DNA from 3 places in the Pseudomonas sp. GD03903 genome. Region 3 is predicted to be linked to each of the others. Evidence: predicted binding sites of a transcription regulator. Region 3 holds the regulator's gene; each other region holds the start of a gene.
The links. Region 3 encodes sigma-54, which starts transcription at its own class of promoters, with help from an activator protein. Its sites were predicted from a motif close to ANTGGCATNNANNTTGCTNT; they were not measured.
Positions count from the first base shown of each region.

Region 1: a site for sigma-54 is predicted at 2,029-2,048, ahead of N5C91_RS18175 (pilin). Genes of this name have one in related genera too.
Region 2: a site for sigma-54 is predicted at 1,747-1,766, ahead of N5C91_RS13510 (CmpA/NrtA family ABC transporter substrate-binding protein). Genes of this name have one in related genera too.

Region 1 is NZ_JAOCBT010000010.1:208,002-211,263, forward strand. It holds gene N5C91_RS18170 (hypothetical protein) at 1-1,471, opposite strand, end outside; gene N5C91_RS18175 (pilin) at 1,557-1,982, opposite strand; gene pilB (type IV-A pilus assembly ATPase PilB) at 2,209-3,262, shown strand, end outside.
Region 2 is NZ_JAOCBT010000007.1:155,750-159,011, forward strand. It holds gene N5C91_RS13505 (ANTAR domain-containing protein) at 1-423, opposite strand, end outside; gene N5C91_RS13510 (CmpA/NrtA family ABC transporter substrate-binding protein) at 426-1,628, opposite strand; gene acnB (bifunctional aconitate hydratase 2/2-methylisocitrate dehydratase) at 2,021-3,262, opposite strand, start outside.
Region 3 is NZ_JAOCBT010000010.1:95,033-98,294, reverse strand. It holds gene ptsN (PTS IIA-like nitrogen regulatory protein PtsN) at 1-437, opposite strand, end outside; gene raiA (ribosome-associated translation inhibitor RaiA) at 447-755, opposite strand; gene N5C91_RS17695 (RNA polymerase factor sigma-54) at 834-2,336, opposite strand; gene lptB (LPS export ABC transporter ATP-binding protein) at 2,592-3,262, opposite strand, start outside.

The sequences.
Region 1 (3,262 bases), 110 kb from region 3:
ACTCGCCTACCAATCCGGCATCCAGCAGAGCCAAACCTTCTTGGTAACGCTTTTTGCGAACAAGCATCTGCCCCTTCAAAGCCTTCAATCGATTAGACAAACCACTAGCGCCCTTCTCAAACTCCTCGAGCATTCGCTCAGCCTGCTCCTCTCTCTGATAGAAAAGCAAAGAAGCAACGTAGTTGAATCGCACATAATCTGACTCTGGAACCTTCTCGTACGCCCAAGCCCATAGAGACTCTTCGCTCCCCCATAACGGAGCATTCAAGTGGACATTCAAAGCACCGAGTGCAACCCAAATACAGACAAGAGCACTCACGAGCCAAGGCAAAGCTCTCTGCATCGCATCTGATAATTTTTTCGAAACAATATTCAGTTGAGTTAAAGCCAGTGCCAGGAATGCAACAGGCAATGTAAGAAATCGCTCCTGACCAATATTTCCGCTAATCAGCAATGGAGCAATATTGAGAACGGGCGCGAGGGAAATCAGGCCGCACAGTAAAATCAAAGCGACCCGACCACCTCTAAGAGCCATTAGTGCCAGCGTGCCGATGAATATCAGCAAAATCGACACCCCCATGGCACGCTGGGTCGTTGTCATGAGATTCGGATCAAATGGATGGATCGGACTCAGATCAGAAAATGGCCAGATGGCCATGTGAACATAAAACCAGATTGTTTGGCCAACAAACGCGGAACGTGCAACGATGTCCCCGCCCAATGAACTATCACTGTTATATAGCCCATCAAAAATCCAGAGCCGCATTGCCAAGTAAGAACAGAAGGCGGCCGCAAGGCAGAAAAGAACGCTACGATTCTCACTCACCCAGAGAGCGTTAAATCGCGCCCACCCCCTTTTATCGGGCGTCTGTTCCAACCAGAGCCAAATAACAACCAAGACAGGGAAGGTGATTGCCATTTCCTTGGAGCAAACTGCAAGGAGAAATACCGCTGAAACAATAATATTTCGCACAACCCCATGAAAGCAAGAAAGACTCAACAGTCCCAGCAGGACGAATGCGGTAACCAATAAATCAAATCGCCCTGACACCCAGGCTGCCGATTCAAGCAACACCGGATTACAACCGTAAAGCAAGCCAGCAAGAGTTGCCCTGAGCATCCGAGCTCGCGCACCCCGTGCTCGCCCCACTCGCCACGCAAGCAAGAAAACTAAAACACAGTTGACGAGAAAAATCCCGTAATTAATACCATGTGAGACATCCGGACGAACACCGAATATCTTGAACTCCAAAATAAATGTCAGCAAAACTACAGGGCGAAAATACGTTGTCCCGGGAAGTAGTTGTGTACTTAGAGAGACCCAGATATTTTCCGGGTTGCGCAACAGCGGGCTATCCAGAAATAGTGTTGTGTCGTCCCAAACATATCCAAGCGAGTTGATTGGCCAATATAGAAGCGCTACCCCAAGCAGGGCAAGACAGGGGACACCCCACCACCAGTATTTCTGCATTTGCTGCTAACCCTTACCAGAGACGGAAAGGCCCTCCTAAGAGGGCCTTTCATTACCATTTACGTAGTTGCGTCAATAACAGCTATCAACGGCACTCGGCAGGTACGTATTTGGTATCAGAAGTAGTGGAGCACTTCCAAGTAATGGCGTTAGTCGGGACGGTGCCTGCGCTCAACGCCGAGCCACCCGAAGACGGGGTCAGTTTCAGCACCACACTGCCCGCAGCAGCCATGTAGTTGACGGTAATTTCACCGTTAGTACCGCTGACAGAAACGCTGGAAACGTTTTTGGTCTGGGAGGGAGCGGTCCACCCAGCACTCAGCGGAGAACTGCCGTTTGCAGCGTTTTCCGCTACGGTGGTCTTGGCAGCAGAAGCCAGAACCAGGCCCTCGCTCACGCGAGCACGAATGGTGTAGTCCTGATAGGCCGGCAGAGCGATGGCGGCCAGAATGCCGATGATCGCAACAACGATCATCAATTCGATCAGAGTAAAGCCTTTTTGAGCTTTCATATTTCTCTCCAGGTTTTTAGACGAGGTCGTAGGACCTGTCTTCCGGAAAGCAGCTTCCATGCCAAACACTCAAACCGCCAAAAATCGAGCGTCAGAACAGAAATCACATACAAACAAAAACGAAATTACGCAGGAAGTGACATTTTTTGGCAGAAGCCACTTCCACATTTGGCACCCAAGAGCATCTACGATATAAGGCACACAACTCCTCGTGTGGCCACTTGCAATGAACGATCAAGTCGTACTGTCCGGGCTCGCTCGCCAACTGGTGATTGCCGAGCTGCTTGATGAGAAAAGCGCCCAACAGGCACAAACGCAGGCGCAGCGCAACAAACTGTCGCTGGTCACCTACCTCGTGCAGAACAAGCTGGTCAAGAGCAAGCCGCTGACGGAGCTGGCCGCCGACCAGTTCGGCGTGGCCTTCTGCGACCTCAGTGCCATCGATAAGGACAGCATCCCCAAGGAGCTGATCAGCGAGAAGCTGGTCCGCCAGCACCGCGTCATACCGCTCTGGCGGCGGGGCAACAAGCTTTTCGTGGGACTATCGGACCCGACCAATCACCAGGCCATCACCGACGTGCAGTTCAGCACCGGCCTGACCACGGAAGCCATTCTCGTCGAGGACGATAAGCTCGGAGACGCCATCGATAAACTCTTCGAAAGCGTGACTGGTGGCCTGGATGACCTGGGCGATGTCGACCTTGATGGCCTGGACATCGAGCAAGGCGGTGGCGAACAGAAGGAGGAGGCGATCGGCGGCGATGCCGACGACGCCCCGGTGGTTCGCTTCGTCAACAAGATGCTGTTGGACGCCATCAAGGGCGGCTCTTCCGACCTGCACTTCGAGCCCTACGAAAAAATCTACCGGGTACGCTTCCGAACCGACGGCATGCTACATGAGACGGCCAAACCGCCGATCCAGTTGGCCAGCCGAATTTCCGCGCGCCTGAAGGTCATGGCCGGCCTGGACATCTCCGAACGGCGCAAGCCGCAGGACGGGCGCATCAAGATGCGCGTGTCGAAGAGCAAGTCCATCGATTTTCGCGTCAACACGCTGCCCACCTTGTGGGGCGAAAAGATCGTGATGCGGATTCTCGACTCCGCCAGCGCGCAGATGGGCATCGATGCGCTGGGTTACGAGGAAGCGCAGAAACAACTTTACCTGGACGCGCTAAAGCAGCCGCAAGGCATGATCCTTGTGACCGGCCCCACCGGCTCGGGCAAGACCGTATCCCTCTATACCGGCCTGAACATCCTCAACACACCGGACATCAACATCT
Region 2 (3,262 bases), on a different contig from region 3:
CTTGCGCTCGGCCAGTTGCTGCTCGCGCGCCTGCAGTTGCGCACGCAGGGCCTGGTCGCTCTCGAAACGAGCCATCGCGACATCGAGGATAGGCTGCAGGCGTTGTGCCTGGATGCCCTCGACTATGTAGGCGCTGACTCCGGAGCGGATGGCCTGGCGCATCACCTGCGGGTCGTGCTCGTCGGTGAACATGACGATCGGACGCGGCTGGTCGCGGCTGACCAGCACCACTTGCTCCAGCACGTCGCGGCCGGGGGATTCGGTGTCGATGAGGATCACATCGGGGTGCAGGGCCTCCACCCGTTGCGCCAGGTCGACCGTGAGGCCGGACTCGTCGATGACCTCGAAGCCACATTCCACCAGGGCCGCCTTGAGACGGCCGACCTTCTTCGGGGTGTCGTTGATCAGCAGGACGCGCAGCATGCTCAACCTCGCTCCGCCAGGGCATTCAGCTCGAAGCTGCGGGCATAACTGGCTGGGTCGCTACCGTCCCAGAGGCGGCCGTCGATCAAGGTCGAGGCGCGCATCTCGACCTGCGGCACGCTGACACCCACCGCGCCGGCGGCTTCGCGGTAGAGATCCAGCTGCTGGACCTGGCGGGCGATAGCGAGGTAGTCGAGGTCTTCGCGCAACAGGCCCCAGCGGCGGAACTGGGTCATGAACCAGATGCCGTCGGAGAGCCAGGGATAGGTGGCCTGGCCGTCATTGAAGAAGCGCAGCGGGTGCGCGTCCTGCCAGGCGTGGCCGAGGCCGTCCTGATAGCGGCCGAGCAGGCGCGGCTCGATGCTGGCCAGCGGGGCGTCGACATAGTCCTCGTTGCTGATCAGTTGCGCTGCACTGCGCAGATTGTCTGTGCTGGCTTCGATGAAGCGGCTGGCATCGAGGAGGCTCATGACCAGCGCGCGAGCGGTGTTGGGGTATTGCTCGACGAACGCGCGAGTAGTGGCGAGCACTTTTTCCGGGTGGTCCGGCCAGATCTGCTGGCTGGTGGCGAGGGTGAAGCCCATGCCTTGGTCCACCGCCAGCGCGCCCCAGGGGCCGCCAGCGCAGAAACCGTCGATGCGCCCGGCCCTGAGGTGCTCGACCATCTGCGCTGGCGGCACCACCAGGCTGCGGACGTCCTGCAGGGGGTGGATACCGTGCGCGGCGAGCCAATAGAACAGCCACATGGCGTGGGTGCCGGTGGGGAAGGTATGGGCCAGCGTCAGCTGTGCACCGTTCTGGCGCACATGGCTTTGCAGTGCTTCGGCAGAGGTCACGCCGTCGCGCATCAGCGGAGCGGAAAGGTTGATCGACTGGCCGTTCTGGCACAGGCCCATGAGCACGGCCATGTCGGTCGCCGGGGCGCCGCCCAGGCCCAGTTGCACGTCGTAGATCAGCCCGTACAGACCCTGGGCCGCGTCCAGTTCACCGCTGAGCAGGCGCTCGCGTAGCCCGGCCCAGGAGCTTTGGCGCTGCAGGTTGAGGGTCAGGCCGTAGGGCTGCCCGAAGCCCTGGGTGGCGGCCACCACCAGCGACGCGGAGTCGGTGAGGGCCATGAAGCCCAGGTTGAGCGCGGTCTTCTCCGGGGCATCGGACCCGGCAACCCAGGCCAGGCTATCCGGAGCTGCGCTGGTGCTGTCGATCATCTCCACCTCTGAACACCCTCTCAATACAAAAAAGCGCCGCGCCACCTGCCATCGAAGGAAAGTAGCCGCGACGCCATTGTCGGGTGCGATCCGCCGTTGGATCGCAGGTATCAGGAGCGGAGCAAGGGTTGTGCCAGGGCGACAGGAAAAAAGAAGCCCCGCCATGGAGGGCGGGGCGCAGAGGAAGGGAGCGCACCTCTGGAGGGTTCCACAAGGGCACCTGGGCATGGATATCGGCAGGAGCCTGAAGTCCACCTTAGACCCGGGAGGCGAGGGCGCAACCGTTCAATAAGTATTAGGCCCATTGTTAGGGTGGGGCTGGAAGCTTCTATTTCGGGCCTGCGCAAAAGAAAAGCCCCGCACTGGGCGGGGCTTTCATCACGCTAGGAGTCTCAGACCTGGACGGCCGGGATCTTCGCGTTGGCTGCAGCTTCGCGGAACTCGGCGATCTGGTCGAAGCTCAGGTAGCGGTAGATATCGGCAGACATGCTGTCGATGTCCTTCGCATAGGCCATGTACTCCTCGACGGTCGGCAGCTTGCCGATGATCGAGGAAACGGCGGCCAGCTCGGCGGATGCCAGGAACACGTCGGTGGCGTCGCCCAGACGGTTCGGGAAGTTACGGGTCGAAGTGGAGACCACGGTCGAACCGGTCTGTACGCGAGCCTGGTTACCCATGCACAGCGAGCAGCCTGGCATTTCCATGCGCGCGCCAGCCTTGCCGTAGATGCCGTAGTAGCCTTCCTCGGTCAGCTGGTGGGCGTCCATCTTGGTCGGCGGAGCCAGCCACAGACGGGTCGGAATGCCACCCTTGACCTTGTCCAGCAGTTTGCCGGCAGCGCGGAAGTGACCGATGTTGGTCATGCAGGAACCGATGAAGACTTCATCGATCTTGCGGCCTTGTACGCTGGACAGCAGGCGAGCGTCGTCCGGGTCGTTCGGAGCGCAGAGTACCGGCTCCTTGACGTCGGCCAGGTCGATCTCGATGACCGCGGCGTACTCGGCGTCCTTGTCGGCTTCCAGCAGTTGCGGGTTGGCCAGCCAGGCTTCCATCGCTTGCGCGCGACGCTCCAGGGTACGGGCGTCGCCGTAGCCTTCGCCGATCATCCAGCGCAGCAGGGTGATGTTGGACTTCAGGTACTCGGCGATGGCCTCTTCCGGCAGCTTGATGGTGCAACCGGCAGCCGAACGCTCGGCGGAGGCGTCGGACAGCTCGAAGGCTTGCTCGACGGTCAGGTCGTTCAGACCTTCGATCTCGAGGATGCGGCCGGAGAAGATGTTCTTCTTGCCTTTCTTCTCGACGGTCAGCAGGCCAGCCTGGATCGCGTAGTAGGGGATTGCATGGACCAGGTCACGCAGGGTGATGCCCGGTTGCAGCTTGCCCTTGAAACGCACCAGAACCGATTCCGGCATGTCCAGCGGCATGACGCCGGTGGCAGCGGCGAAGGCCACCAGGCCGGAACCGGCCGGGAAGCTGATGCCGATCGGGAAGCGGGTGTGCGAGTCGCCGCCGGTGCCGACGGTGTCAGGCAGCAGCATGCGGTTCAGCCAGCTGTGGATGATGCCGTCGCCCGGACGCAGGGAGACACCGCCGCGGGTCATGATGAAGTCCGGCAGGGTGTGGTGGGTCTTGAC
Region 3 (3,262 bases):
ATCCGGTACAGGTCCTCGCCGTTGGCGGCGTGACGCAGGCGGTCGCGGACGTCGGAGCGGTCGAGCATGGAAGCGATCTGCCGAAGCAGTTCCAGGTGCTCCTCGGTGGCTGCTTCAGGCACCAGCAGCACGAACACCAGGTCAACCGGCGCGCCGTCGAGGGCGTCAAAATCTACCGGGTGGTCAAGGTGCAGGATGGCACTGATGGGCGACTGGCAGCCGGGGAGGCGGCAATGCGGAATGGCGATGCCATTGCCGAAGCCGGTGGAGCCCAGGCGTTCCCGGGCCACCAGGCTGTCGAAGATGTCTTGGGAATCGAAACCCGGCAGCTCGCGAGCCACCAGGTTGGCGATTTGTTCGAGGACACGTTTCTTGCTGCCGCCCGGCACGTTCACGAGGGAACGGCCGGGGGTCAGGATTTGCTCAAGTCGGATCATAGAGAGGGGTTAACGAACACCAACACCTTGCTGGCGTTCGAGGTATTTTTCCTTGTGCTTGATCAGTTGGCGGTCGAGCTTGTCGGTGAGCAGGTCGATGGCCGCGTACATGTCTTCATGTTCGGCGCAGGCCACCACTTCGCCACCGGCGATGTGGAGGGTGGCTTCAATTTTCTGCTTCAGCTTCTCGACCTCCATGATGACCTGAACATTGGTGATCTTGTCGAAGTGGCGCTCCAGTCGGCCAAGTTTCTCGCCGACATAGTCGCGCAGGGCGTCGGTCACATCCAGTTGATGTCCACTGATGTTGACTTGCATACCGCTTTCTCCTTGTTGCCCGTGTGTAAGTGGCAGGTTATGAGGCCTGCCGCCGGAACACCTTGGCGTGGATCAACGTCACACCAGCCGCTTGCGCTCGCTCGAGGGAGAGATCCCTAGGGACTCCCGGTACTTGGCGACGGTACGACGTGCCACTTGAATGCCCTGTGCCTCCAGTAAACCAGCGATCTTGCTGTCACTCAATGGCTTTTTCGGACTTTCCGCCGCGACCAGTTTCTTGATGATGGCGCGGATCGCGGTGGACGAGCATTCGCCGCCTTCGGAGGTGCTGACGTGACTTGAGAAGAAATATTTCAGCTCGAAGATGCCGCGCGGCGTGTGCATGAATTTCTGCGTGGTGACGCGAGAGATGGTCGATTCGTGCATGCCCACGGCTTCCGCGATGTCGTGCAGGACCAGTGGTTTCATCGCTTCCTCGCCGTATTCGAGGAAGCCGCGCTGGTGCTCGACGATCTGCGTCGAGACCTTCATCAGCGTCTCGTTGCGGCTCTGCAGGCTCTTGATGAACCAGCGTGCTTCCTGCAGCTGGTTGCGCATGAAGGTGTTGTCGGCGCTGGAGTCGGCGCGGCGCACCAGGCCTGCGTACTGCGAGTTGACGCGCAGGCGGGGGACCGCTTCCTGGTTCAGTTCGACCAGCCAGCGGTCATTGTGTTTGCGCACGATGACATCCGGGACCACGTACTCCGCTTCGCCGGATTCGATCTGCGAGCCCGGGCGCGGGTGCAGCGACTGGATCAGCTCGATGGTTTCGCGCAGCTCGTCTTCCTTGAGCTTCATGCGGCGCATCAGTTGGCTGTAATCGCGGCTGCCGAGCAGGTCCAGGTGGTCACTGACCAGGCGGATGGCTTCGCTGAGCAGGTAGGTCTTGGTGGGCATCTGGCGCAGTTGCAGCAGCAGGCATTCGCGCAGGTTGCGCGCGCCGACACCGGCGGGTTCGAGCTGCTGCACACGGCGCAGTACGACTTCCACTTCATCCATCTCCAGACCCAGTTCGGGGTCGATGGAGGCGAGGATGTCATCTAGGGATTCTTCGAGGTAACCGTCGTCGTTGATGCCGTCGATGATGCTCAGGGCGATCAGGCGGTCGGTATCGGACATGGGGGCCAGGTTGAGCTGCCACAGTAGGTGGCTCTGCAGGCTCTCGCCGGCGGAGGTGCGAGAGGTGAAGTCCCACTCGTCGTCATCGTTGCTGGGCAGGCTGCTGGCGCTGGTCTGGTAGATGTCTTCCCAGGCGGTGTCGACCGGCAGTTCATTGGGGATGCGCTCGGCCCACTGGTCTTCGTCGAGGCTGTCGACGTTGGGCGTGGTGCTTTCCTGGAAATTGTCCTGAGAGTTGCTGCTGGCGCCGTTGGCTCCCGACTCGGCACCGTCCGCCATGGGGTCGCTGTTATCGTAGTCCTCGCCTTCTTCCTGGCGCTCCAGCATCGGGTTGGACTCCAGGGCTTCCTGGATTTCCTGTTGGAGGTCCAGCGTGGAGAGCTGGAGCAGTCGGATGGCCTGTTGCAGCTGCGGAGTCATCGTCAGCTGCTGGCCCATCTTGAGGACTAGCGATGGTTTCATGGCTGGAACTAGGCACCTTGTTCGCTGGCGCAAAGCGCGCCATATCCACGACTACGGACACCGGGGTGCCGCGAGGAAGCAAATTATATGCCTGAGTTTGGACGCTTTGCCTAGGGCCTGTCGACCTTTCGTTACAACCCGGTTGCGCCGGGCTGGTCCGGGCAGCCGGATACGGCGCGGAACGGCCGTCGAGCCGCACCACGCGCAGGGAGAATATGGGGGCTGCGGCGCCCCGGTTGGTCGCGGCGAAGGGCTTTAGAGGCGGAACTCGTGGCCCAGGTAGACTTCCTTCACCAGATCGTTGGCGAGGATGCTCTCGGCGCTGCCTTCGGCGATCAGCTGACCGTCGTTGACGATGTATGCCGTTTCGCAGATGTCCAGGGTCTCGCGGACGTTGTGGTCGGTGATCAGTACGCCGATGCCCTTGGCCTTGAGGTGATGGATGATCTGCTTGATGTCGCCCACGGAGATCGGGTCGACGCCGGCGAAGGGTTCGTCCAGCAGGATGAATTTCGGCGAACTGGCCAGTGCGCGGGCGATTTCCACGCGGCGGCGCTCACCGCCGGACAGACTCATGCCGAGGTTGTCGCGGATGTGGTGGATATGGAACTCCTCAAGCAGGCCTTCCAGGGCTTCCTGGCGGCCGGCGCGGTCGAGGTCGGCGCGGGTCTCGAGGATCGCACCGATGTTGTCCGCCACTGACAGCTTGCGGAAGATCGAGGCTTCCTGCGGCAGGTAGCCGATGCCGGCGCGCGCACGGCCGTGCATGGGCAGGTGAGTGACGTCCTGCTCGTCGATGCGCACGACACCCTGATCGGCGCGGACCAGGCCGACGATCATGTAGAAGCAGGTGGTCTTGCCCGCTCCGTTGGGGCCGAGCAGGCCGACGATCTGCCCGCTTTCGATGCTCATGCTGACATCGCGGA